Regions from separate parts of the Oerskovia sp. NPDC056781 genome, predicted to be linked through region 2. Evidence: riboswitches for the same ligand, from Rfam matches in the RefSeq annotation. Region 2 holds a riboswitch; each other region holds the start of a gene.

The links. Region 2 has a riboswitch for S-adenosylmethionine ahead of ACFRCR_RS14115 (aminotransferase class V-fold PLP-dependent enzyme). Riboswitches for the same ligand answer to the same signal wherever they lie in the genome.
Region 1: it holds a riboswitch for S-adenosylmethionine, as region 2 does, so the genes downstream of both, ACFRCR_RS12955 (methylenetetrahydrofolate reductase) here and ACFRCR_RS14115 (aminotransferase class V-fold PLP-dependent enzyme) in region 2, are expected to answer to the same signal.
Region 3: it holds a riboswitch for S-adenosylmethionine, as region 2 does, so the genes downstream of both, ACFRCR_RS08530 (NADPH-dependent FMN reductase) here and ACFRCR_RS14115 (aminotransferase class V-fold PLP-dependent enzyme) in region 2, are expected to answer to the same signal.

The regions. Positions count from the first base shown of each region.
Region 1 is NZ_JBHUAD010000149.1:2,155-5,400, forward strand. It holds gene metE (5-methyltetrahydropteroyltriglutamate--homocysteine S-methyltransferase) at 1-989, opposite strand, end outside; gene ACFRCR_RS12955 (methylenetetrahydrofolate reductase) at 1,010-2,059, opposite strand; SAM riboswitch class I at 2,172-2,274, opposite strand; gene ACFRCR_RS12960 (hypothetical protein) at 2,489-3,246, shown strand, end outside.
Region 2 is NZ_JBHUAD010000177.1:4,421-7,666, reverse strand. It holds gene ACFRCR_RS14115 (aminotransferase class V-fold PLP-dependent enzyme) at 75-1,475, opposite strand; SAM riboswitch class IV at 1,517-1,631, opposite strand; gene ACFRCR_RS14110 (phosphotransferase enzyme family protein) at 1,711-2,622, opposite strand; SAM riboswitch class I at 2,697-2,789, shown strand; gene ACFRCR_RS14105 (rhodanese-like domain-containing protein) at 2,796-3,246, shown strand, end outside.
Region 3 is NZ_JBHUAD010000070.1:14,006-17,251, reverse strand. It holds gene ACFRCR_RS08535 (flavin reductase family protein) at 1-554, opposite strand, end outside; gene ACFRCR_RS08530 (NADPH-dependent FMN reductase) at 551-1,240, opposite strand; SAM riboswitch class IV at 1,261-1,370, opposite strand; gene gdhA (NADP-specific glutamate dehydrogenase) at 1,599-2,936, shown strand; gene ACFRCR_RS08520 (copper homeostasis protein CutC) at 3,172-3,246, shown strand, end outside.

The DNA of each region.
Region 1 (3,246 bases), on a different contig from region 2:
TCGACCAGGTCGAGCTTCGCTGCGAGGTCGGCACGCCAGACGTTGTGGCCGTCGATCACGCCGGCGACGAGGGTCTTGTCCGCCAGGCCCGGGACGGGGCCCGCGGGGACAGCGCCCTTGACGAGGTCGAGCGAGATCGCCTCGACGTCGGTCGCGGCCAGGAGCGCGAGGCCGTCGTGCTCACCCTGGAGCCCGCCGAACGGCGCGCCCACGAGGATCGCGGGACGCTCGGAGCCCACCGCGAGCTCGGTCGCGAGCACGCGGTACGCCTCGGTGACCGCGGCGTGGACCTCGGCGGCCGGGACGTCGATCGAGTCGGACACGAGCGCGGGCTCATCGAGCTGCACCCACGGTGCACCCGCCGCGGCCAGGGCGCGCAGCAGCTCGACGTACACGGGCAGGACGTCCGCGAGGCGCGAGAGCGGGCTGAAGCCGGGCGCGCTGTCGTCGGCGGCCTTGGACAGTGCGAGGAACGTGACGGGCCCGACGACGACGGGCCGGGTCACGACGCCCGCGTCCTTGGCCTCGACGAACTGGCGCACGACGCGGTCGTCCGCGAAGCGGAACGGCGTGGACTCGCTGATCTCGGGGACCAGGTAGTGGTAGTTCGTGTCGAACCACTTGGTCATCTCGAGCGGGGCGTCCTCGCCGGCGCCGCGCGCGACCGTGAAGTAGCCCGCGAGGTCCAGCGCGCCGTCGGCGTCGGTGAGCGACGCGAAGCGGGACGGGACCGCCCCGAGGAGAGCGACGACGTCGAGCACCTGGTCGTAGTAGGAGAAGGAGCCGGGCACGGCGCCCGACGCGGCGTCGAGGCCCAGGTCGACGAGGCGCTTCGCTGCGGCGACGCGCAGCGCCGAGGCCGTGGCCTCGAGCTCGTCGGCGGTGGTCCTGCCGGCCCAGAAGGACTCGACGGCCTTCTTGAGCTCGCGGCGCGGGCCGATGCGGGGGTATCCGAGGACGGAACCGGACGGGAACGTGGGTGCACTCATGGTGAATACCTCTGAACTGGTCAGACCGAGGAGCTGCCCAGGGCAGGCTCGGCGGAGGGAAGGGGAGTGCCGGAGACCCACGGCCCGCTGGCCAGGTCGGGGGTGCGGGACGAGACGCCGTCGGCGTCCCCCGCTGCCCCACCGCCGAGGTCGACTCCCTCGAGCAGGTCTAGAGCGGCTTGGTGCTTGTTGAACGTGTAGATGTGGAGGCCGGGCGCACCGGCGGCGAGGACCTGGCGCGCGAGCGTGACCGAGTGGCGGATGCCCAGGGCGTGGCGCGCGGCGGGGTCCTGCTCGGCCTCGAGGGCCTCGACGACGCGCTGCGGTGCCGGGACGCCCGTGAGCTCCTCAACGCGTGCGAGCCGGGCCGGGTCCGTCATGGGCAGCAGGCCCGCGAGGATCGGGATGGTCACCCCTGCGGCGCGCGCCTCGGCGACGAAGTCGATGTACGAGGACGCCTCGTAGAAGAGCTGCGTGATCGCGAAGTCCGCGCCTGCCTGCTGCTTCTGCCACAGGCGGCGCACCTCCTGGGTGCGGCTCGTCCCGGCGGCGAGGTTCCCGTCGGGGAACGTCGCGACCGCGATGGTCAGCGGGCGGGCCGCGCCGCGCAGCGCGACGCTCGGGCTCGCGGCGCAGCGCGCGGCCTCGACCTCGCGCAGCAGGGCCACGAGCTCGGTGCTCGACCGCACGCCGTCCTCGGCGGGGCGCCAGTCCGGCTGGTCGCGCGGCGGGTCGCCCCGCAGGGCGAGGAAGCTGCGCACGCCCGCGTCGAGGAAGTCCGTGATGACGTCCTCGACGTCCTCGCGCGAGGCGCCCACGCACGTCAGGTGCGCGATGGGCAGCACGGGCGTGCCGTGCAGGAGCTGGCTGATGACGCGCCGGGAGGTCTCACGGTCGGTGCCGGCCGCGCCGTACGTGACCGACACGAAGTCGGGGGACGTCGCGACCAGACGGCGGGCCGTCTCCCAGAACTTGGGTGCGGCGTCGGGGCGGCGCGGGGGCATGAGCTCGAACGACACCGTGGGTCGCGGTGCCTCGTGCCCGAAGTGCCCCAGGTCGACGATGCTCATCGCGTGACCGCCACGAGGGGCGTGCTGGTGGTGGCCACGGGGGCCGTACGACTGGCGCGCGGGACCCCGGTGCGGTGTAGGGGTGCGCAGGAAGATGCCTCGGTCATGAATCGCTCCATCGAACCTGGCTGTAGCACCCGTACCCGCGGGAGGCTTCCGTTGGGGGGTTGCTGCGGTGTCAACGAGCCAGGACTCTCGACCGCTCTGGATGGTGTTGACGATCGTAGGGGGAATCCATGATCTGAGCCAATATCTGCTCGAAGCGTGAGACGCAGGGGTCCGGGGTGGTCGTTCAGGCCGGTCCGTGTTCCGTCCACGCTGTCGCAGGGTCGCTCCGTCGGGCCCTGCATTCGCCCTTCCAACGTACGCCTGTCGGTCGCCACCGGACCGTCGGGCGTTCCTTCTCGACGTCGCCGGTATGCTCCGGGCGTGCCTCGCCGACGCAGCCAGCAGCAGGTCGTGTTCATGCTCGACGACTCGTCCGAGGACGTCGACCCGGTCGACCCGGAGCCGCGTCGTCGCGAGCAGAGGGGGCGCCCGCTCGACCGCTCCGCCCGACGGCGCCGTGCCGCCCTCCTCGTCGGCCTCGCCGCCGGTCTCGGCGTGCTCGGGACGGCGGCCGCGGTCGTCGTGACGCGTGACGGGGCGGCCCAGGACGACGCGCTCGAGACGCTCCGATCGTCCGAGGGCGGGATCTTCGACCTCGCCTACGCGCCGCGTGCCGAGTGGAGCGTCGACCGCGACGAGGGCGAGCCGTTCACCGTGGGGGACCTGCTGGTGATCCCGGGGCGCTCCGGGACCGTCGGGTACGACCTCGGGTCGGGCGACGAGCGCTGGCGGCTGGACGACCTGACCCGGCAGGTCTGCGCCGCCGACCAGGAGGGCGTCGAGGGGACGCCGGAGGCGTCGGCCTTCGTGTGCCTGGGCCAGGGGGAGGATGCTCCCACAGCCCGACTCGTGAGCGTCGACGGTGCGGTGGTGGCCGAGGTGGAGGTGGACCCACGCAGGGGCGAGGCGGTCACCGGTCCCGGTGGGACGGTGCTCCAGGCCACCAGGGACGAGACGGGGGTCGTGGTCCGGTCCGTCGACGTCCGGACGGGAACGGTGGCGTGGGAGCGACGGCTGACCGTGAAGGAGGACGCGCAGGGCCCGCTGTGCGCGACCGAAGGTGATGCCGTCCGTGCGGT
Region 2 (3,246 bases):
TCGTTCGTGAACGACAGGGTGACGGACCGGTGAACGTTGCGCTCCAGGCAGCGTCTCCGCAGGTCAGAGGGCGCTCAGGCGGGGGCCGGTCCGCAGCCCACGGCGGCCGTGATGTTGCCTGCGGCGGCCGTCGCGAACAGGCCCGACAGCCCCGCGACCTGCAAGAGCGGACGCGGGTCGTCGCTCACGACCCAGCAGCCGTCCACGACCTCGTACCGGGCCTTGGCCCCCTCGCTCACCCAGGTGCGCAGCGCGGTGACGAGACGGTCGATCTCCTCGCCCGTCGTGCCGACCCCGATCGACGCCCTGATCGCCCCGGCCGGGAAGCCCAGCCGGGCCAGGAGCGGGTGCGCGCAGAAGCGGCCGTCACGCACGCCGATGCCGTGCTCGGCCGACAGGTAGGCCGCGACGAGCCCCGCGTCGGAGCCGTCGACCGAGAACGTCACGACCCCCACCGGGTCGACGGCGTCGGCCCAGGCCCGCACGACGCGCACGCCGTCGATCGCCTCGAGCCCCGCGACGAGCCGGGCCCGCAGCTCGGTCTCGTGCGCGACGAGCACGCCGGGCTCGAGGGCCGCGAGCGCGTCGCACGCGGAGGCGAGCGCGACCGCGCCGATCACGTTGGGCGACCCGGCCTCGTGCCGTGCCGGGGCGCTCTGCCACGTGGTGCCGTCGAGCGTGACGTTGCGGACCGCGCCACCACCGGCGAGGTAGGGCGTGCCGGTGTCGAGCCAGTCGCGGCGACCGACGAGAGCGCCCGCACCGAACGGCGCGTAGGTCTTGTGCCCCGAGAACGCGACGTAGTCCACGTCGGTCGCGGCGAGCGAGACGCCCCGGTGCGGGACGAGCTGGGCGCCGTCGAGCAGGACGCGCGCGCCGGCGTCGTGCGCCGCGGTCACGACCTCGGCGAGCGGCAGCGACTCGCCCGTGACGTTCGACGCGCCCGTGACCGCGACGAGCGCGTACGGGAAGCGCGACAGCTCGGCGCGCAGCCCGGACAGGGTCTCGGCGACCGTCGCACCGCCGACCAGGACCGTGGCGCCGCCCGTGCGCTGCCAGGGCAGGAGGTTCGCGTGGTGCTCGACGTCGAGGACGAGCACACGCCCTGGCGAGCCGTCGGCCCGGGCCGGGACGCAGCCCGCGAGGAGGTTGAGGGAGTCCGTGGTGTTGCGCGTGACGATCGTGACGTCGTCCTCGCGCGCGCCGACGAACGCGCCGATGGTCTGGCGCGCGGCCTCGTAGAGGGCCGTCGACACCTGGGACAGGTAGCCCGCGCCGCGGTGCACGCTCGCGTACAGCGGCAGGACCTCGGTGACCCGGTCGGCCACGACCTGGAGCGCCGGGGCCGAGGCCGCGACGTCGAGGTTCGCGTACGGGACGCTGCGCCCGTCGACGAGGGGGACCAGGGTGTCGCTGCCCACGACGGGCAGCACGGCACACGAGGTGGGTGCTTCGATGACTGCGTGTGCGCTCATGGCACGTCCTCCGGTGGTCGTCGGAGTTCGCCGTGCCGGCCCCTCCGCGCTTGCCCCCCTCCAGATAGAGAGGGACCTGGTCGTCACCCGGGGCACCCCACCGCGGAGGAGGGTTGCCGGCCAGCAAACCGGGGTTTTGCGCTGGCACTCATGACCTGGTGTCCAGGATGGTCGAGGCGCGCGGAGCGTGTCAACCGGTGGGCACCGCGTCTCGGATCGTGGTCAGGGTGGTCTGTCAGGCGGGCAGGACGGGCGAGGCCGAGGACGCGTCCGCGAGCGCCTGCGCGCGCCGCGCGTCGGCCCGGTACATGGCCGCGTGCTCCCGGAAGTCGGCCCGACCGGTCGCGGTCGCCCGCTCGTCCGTGAACGCCGCGAGCTCGTCGAGCCGCGCGACGACGGTGGTCAGGACCTCGCGGCGCGAGTACGGCATCCCGTACGCGGAGACCAGGGCGTCGAGCCGCGCCATCGGGTCCAGCCGCCCGACGACGTCGCTCCCCTCCGACTCCCCTGCGTCCGCCACGAGGGGCGCGAGCCGGTAGCCGAGGTAGGCCAGGTCCCAGATCCGGGGGCCGGGGCTCGCGGTGTCGAAGTCGATGAGCCCCACGAGGGTTCCGTCGCGGAAGACCATGTTGTACGGGGCGACGTCGTTGTGGCACACGACCTCGGCGGGCTCGTGCGGTGCGGTCTGCCAGACAGGGGCCGGCGGGGCGTCGGGGACGAGGGCGGCGGCGCCTGTGTCGAGGAACCCGACGCTCGCGTCGTGCACGCGCCGCAGCAGCGCGCCCGCATCCCGGAGCACCGCGTCGTCCCAGACCCACGGGGGCAACGGGTAGTTCCCGACGTCACCGGGGAGGAACGACAGCACCTCTCGCCCCTGGTCGTCGGTTCCCAGCGGCTCGGGTACCTCGGTGACGCCCTGTGCTCGCAGGTGCCGCAGGAGCGCCTGGACCGTGGGCGTCCAGGGCCCCGCGGTCCGGCGGACGGTGTCGCCGCTGCGCACGACCGTCGTCGAGTTCCCGCCGGCCAGGGGCTCCTCGGCCTGGTCGGGCGCCGCGAGGTAGAGGGCTTGCGTCGAGGTAGAGCCCCCTGGCCCTCCGTCTCGACGGGATTCCTCTACCTCGTGGTCCGGTGCGGGGAGGTCGCTCATGCGCAGGAACCTAGCCCGACCACCCTGCGAGACACCTGTTCTTTTCCGTGGTCACGGTGGCGTACGATCCGACGCAACCATCCAGAGCGGCTGAGTGACTTGGCACGATGACGCCGCAGCAACCCCCCGGTGACGGGCGAGGGTGCTACCGCCACGACCGATGGAGGATCACCATGAGTGCCCCCGACCGCGCGACCGCTGCCCCGGTCCCCGACGCCCGGCCTGCCGACGGCTACGCCGGGGACATCACGCCCCAGCAGGCGTGGGCCCTGCTCCAGAGCGACCCGAGCGCCGTCCTCGTGGACGTCCGCACCGACGCCGAGTGGCGCTTCGTCGGGGTCCCCGATCTTGCCTCGACGGGCCGCGAACCGGTCCTGACCCAGTGGGTCGACGTCACGGGCCGCCCCAACCCGGCGTTCGTCGCGGAGCTCACCGCGGCCGGGTTGAGCCCTGAGCGTCCGGTCGTCTTCCTGTGCCGCTCGGGAGCCCGCTCGATCGGCGCGGCCAAGGCCGCGACCGCCGCGGGGCTTGGCCCCGCGTACAACGTCCTCGAGGGTTTCGAGGGAGCGCTCGACGGCACCGGCCACCGCGGCTCCGACGGCTGGCGCGCCGCGGGCCTGCCTT
Region 3 (3,246 bases), on a different contig from region 2:
TGGTCCCCGATCCGGTGGTAGGACCGGTCGTGGTAGACGAGCGGCGTCGCGTCGCTGCGCGTCCCCGACGCGAGCGCACGCAGCGAGACCAGGTAGCTGTCGCCCACGGGCGTGCGCTGGATGATGCGCCCGCGCACCCAGGACAGCGCGCCGTCGATCACGGGCTCCCCGGAGTCGAGCGGTGACCACCCGCCGGCTGCGAAGCGGTCGATCCCGCTCGTCGCGAAGCGCGCCGACACGTCGTCCTGGTCGGCGCTGAGGAAGTTGACCGTGACCGTGCGGGCCGCGGAGATCGCGGGCCACGACGACGAGGTCGACGCGAGCGAGAACGCGAGCAGCGGCGGCGCGGCCGAGACCGAGATGACCGACGTCGCCGTGAAGCCCACCGGGCGGCCCTCGTGCTCGAGCGCGACGACCGCCACGCCCGCGGGGTGCTGCCGGAACACGGCCTTGTAGGCGTCGGCGCTGAGCTGCGGCTCGTCCTGCTCGTGGAGCAGGGCCTCGAGCCCGGCGAGGCCCGCGACGTCGGAGCGGGTCGTGGGTTCGGCGGTCATCGGGTCACCTCGGCGAGCTCGGGAGCGGTCCGGTGGGTGGGGACGTCCTGCCCGACGGCGGCGCTCACCGCCCGGAGCAACGGGCCTCCCGCACGGTCGAGCCAGGCGTCGACGGTGCTCGCGAGCTCGGCCTCGCCGAGCTGGGAGTCCAGGAGGGTGAGCGTGCGTGCGGGGACCGTCGCGCCGAGCTCCACGAGGAGCGGGCGCAGGTGCACCTCGCCCGCGAGAGCGTGCGCGGGGTTGCCCGACACCACGACCGGGACGGCCACGACCCCGGCCAGGCCGTCGGGGCCGTAGAGGTCGAGGAACGCCTTGAGCAGCCCGGTGTACGAGCCCTTGTAGACGGGCGTCGCGACGACCAGTACGGCGGCGCTCGCGGCGATGTCCCGCGCGGTGTCGGCGCGCGGGTGCTCGGGGGCGAGGATCTCGGTGGCGATCTCGGCGAGGTCGATCGTGGCCGGTGACGGCCCTGTCCGGGAGGGCCCGGTCTGCGGGGCCCCGGCTGGGTCGACCGGGTCGGCCGGGTCGGCCGGGGCGAGGCCCAGGTGGTCGGCGACTCGGGCTGCGACCGTCCGGGCGGCGGTCAAGGTCCGTGAACCGGGCCGCGGGTTGCCGACCAGGGTCACCACGGCCGGTCGCGGGTCGTCGGTCTGCGTCGGGCGGGGTGCTTCGGGGTGCTGGGTCATCGCTTCCTCACTGTCGTCGTGCTGCACGCTTGCCGCGTCGTGCCGGCGCGGCCAGGTCATCTCCCGGAGCACCCCGTCGTGAAGGGGTTGCTGACCAGCGAGCCGGGGCTTCGCGCTGGTGCTCGTGACCTCTGGGTAGGGGTATAGCCCCGGCGGGGGGAATCTGCACCGATCAGGTCGAGAATTCTCAGAGGGTGGACGGAGGTTTCCTGCACCGGACCCTCGAACTGTTGCCTCGAGCAAGGGCGGCGTCCCAGGTCATGAGCCTGGCGTCTCCCAGAGTGGGACGGGAGTACGGCGATGTTTACGAGTACGTAACCTGGTGCGGTTCAAAGCCCGCCCTGCCGAGGAGCACTCCATGGATAGTCGTCTGCAGTCCGTCTTCGACGAGGTCCTCGCCCGCAACCCTGGTGAGGTCGAGTTCCACCAGGCGGTTCGCGAGGTCTTCGACTCGCTCGGGCCGGTGCTCCAGAAGAACCCCCAGTACGTCGACGCCGCCGTGCTCGAGCGCATCTGCGAGCCCGAGCGTCAGATCATCTTCCGCGTGCCGTGGGTCGACGACCGGAACCACGTCCAGATCAACCGTGGCTTCCGCGTCGAGTTCAACTCGGCCCTCGGCCCGTTCAAGGGCGGCCTCCGCTTCCACCCCTCGGTGTACCTCGGGATCGTCAAGTTCCTCGGGTTCGAGCAGATCTTCAAGAACTCGCTCACCGGCATGCCCATCGGCGGCGGCAAGGGCGGCTCGGACTTCGACCCGCGCGGCAAGTCCGACGGCGAGGTCATGCGCTTCTGCCAGTCGTTCATGACCGAGCTCTACCGCCACATCGGCGAGTACACGGACGTCCCCGCGGGCGACATCGGCGTGGGCGGCCGCGAGATCGGCTACCTGTTCGGCCAGTACAAGCGCATCACCAACCGCTACGAGTCCGGCGTGCTCACGGGCAAGGGCATCAGCTGGGGCGGATCCCTCGTGCGTACCGAGGCCACGGGCTACGGCACGGTGTTCTTCGCCGACCACATGCTGCGCACCAAGGGCCAGACCTTCGACGGCCAGCGCGTCGTCGTCTCCGGCTCGGGGAACGTCGCGACCTACGCGATCCAGAAGGCCCAGCAGCTCGGTGCGAACGTGGTGTCCTTCTCCGACTCCTCGGGCTACGTGGTCGACGAGGCCGGCGTGGACGTCGACCTGCTCCGCCAGATCAAGGAGGTCGAGCGCGGGCGCGTGGCCGACTACGTCGAGCGCCGCCCCGGCGCGCGCCTCGTGACGGGCGGCAGCATCTGGGACGTCCCCGCGACGGTCGCGCTGCCGTGCGCCACCCAGAACGAGCTGAGCGAGCAGGACGCGAAGCAGCTCGTCGCGAACGGCGTCGTCGCGGTCGCGGAGGGCGCCAACATGCCCACGACCCCGGGCGCGGTCTCGCTCCTGCAGGACGCCGGCGTGCTCTTCGCCCCGGGCAAGGCGGCGAACGCGGGCGGCGTCGCGACCTCGGCCCTCGAGATGCAGCAGAACGCCTCGCGGGACGCGTGGACGTTCGAGTACACGGAGGAGCGCCTCGCGCACATCATGGAGGGCATCCACTCGCGCTGCGAGGAGACCGCCGACGAGTACGGCGCGCCCGGCAACTACGTCCTGGGCGCGAACATCGCGGGCTTCACCAAGGTCGCCGACGCGATGATCTCGCTGGGCGTCATCTGACGCACCCGCAGGGCCTCCGGGCCCGGCGGACCGACGGGAGCGGTGCGCTCCGTGCGCCTCGCGGCGCGCGGAGGGCGCGGCTCCCGTCGTCGTCCCGGGGGTTCTGTCCCGTCCGGACGTCCGGACGCCCGGACGGATGGGACGCTCGAGGCGCCCGTGACGGCGTCGGGTCTACGCTGACCGCTGACACGGGTGCGCTGCGGCGTGCCGACCCCGACCCAAGGAGCATCCCCACATGGCACGCGAGGTCGCCCTCGAGATCGCAGTCCAGGACACCGACGGCGTGCGGATCGCCGCGCAGATCGGCGCA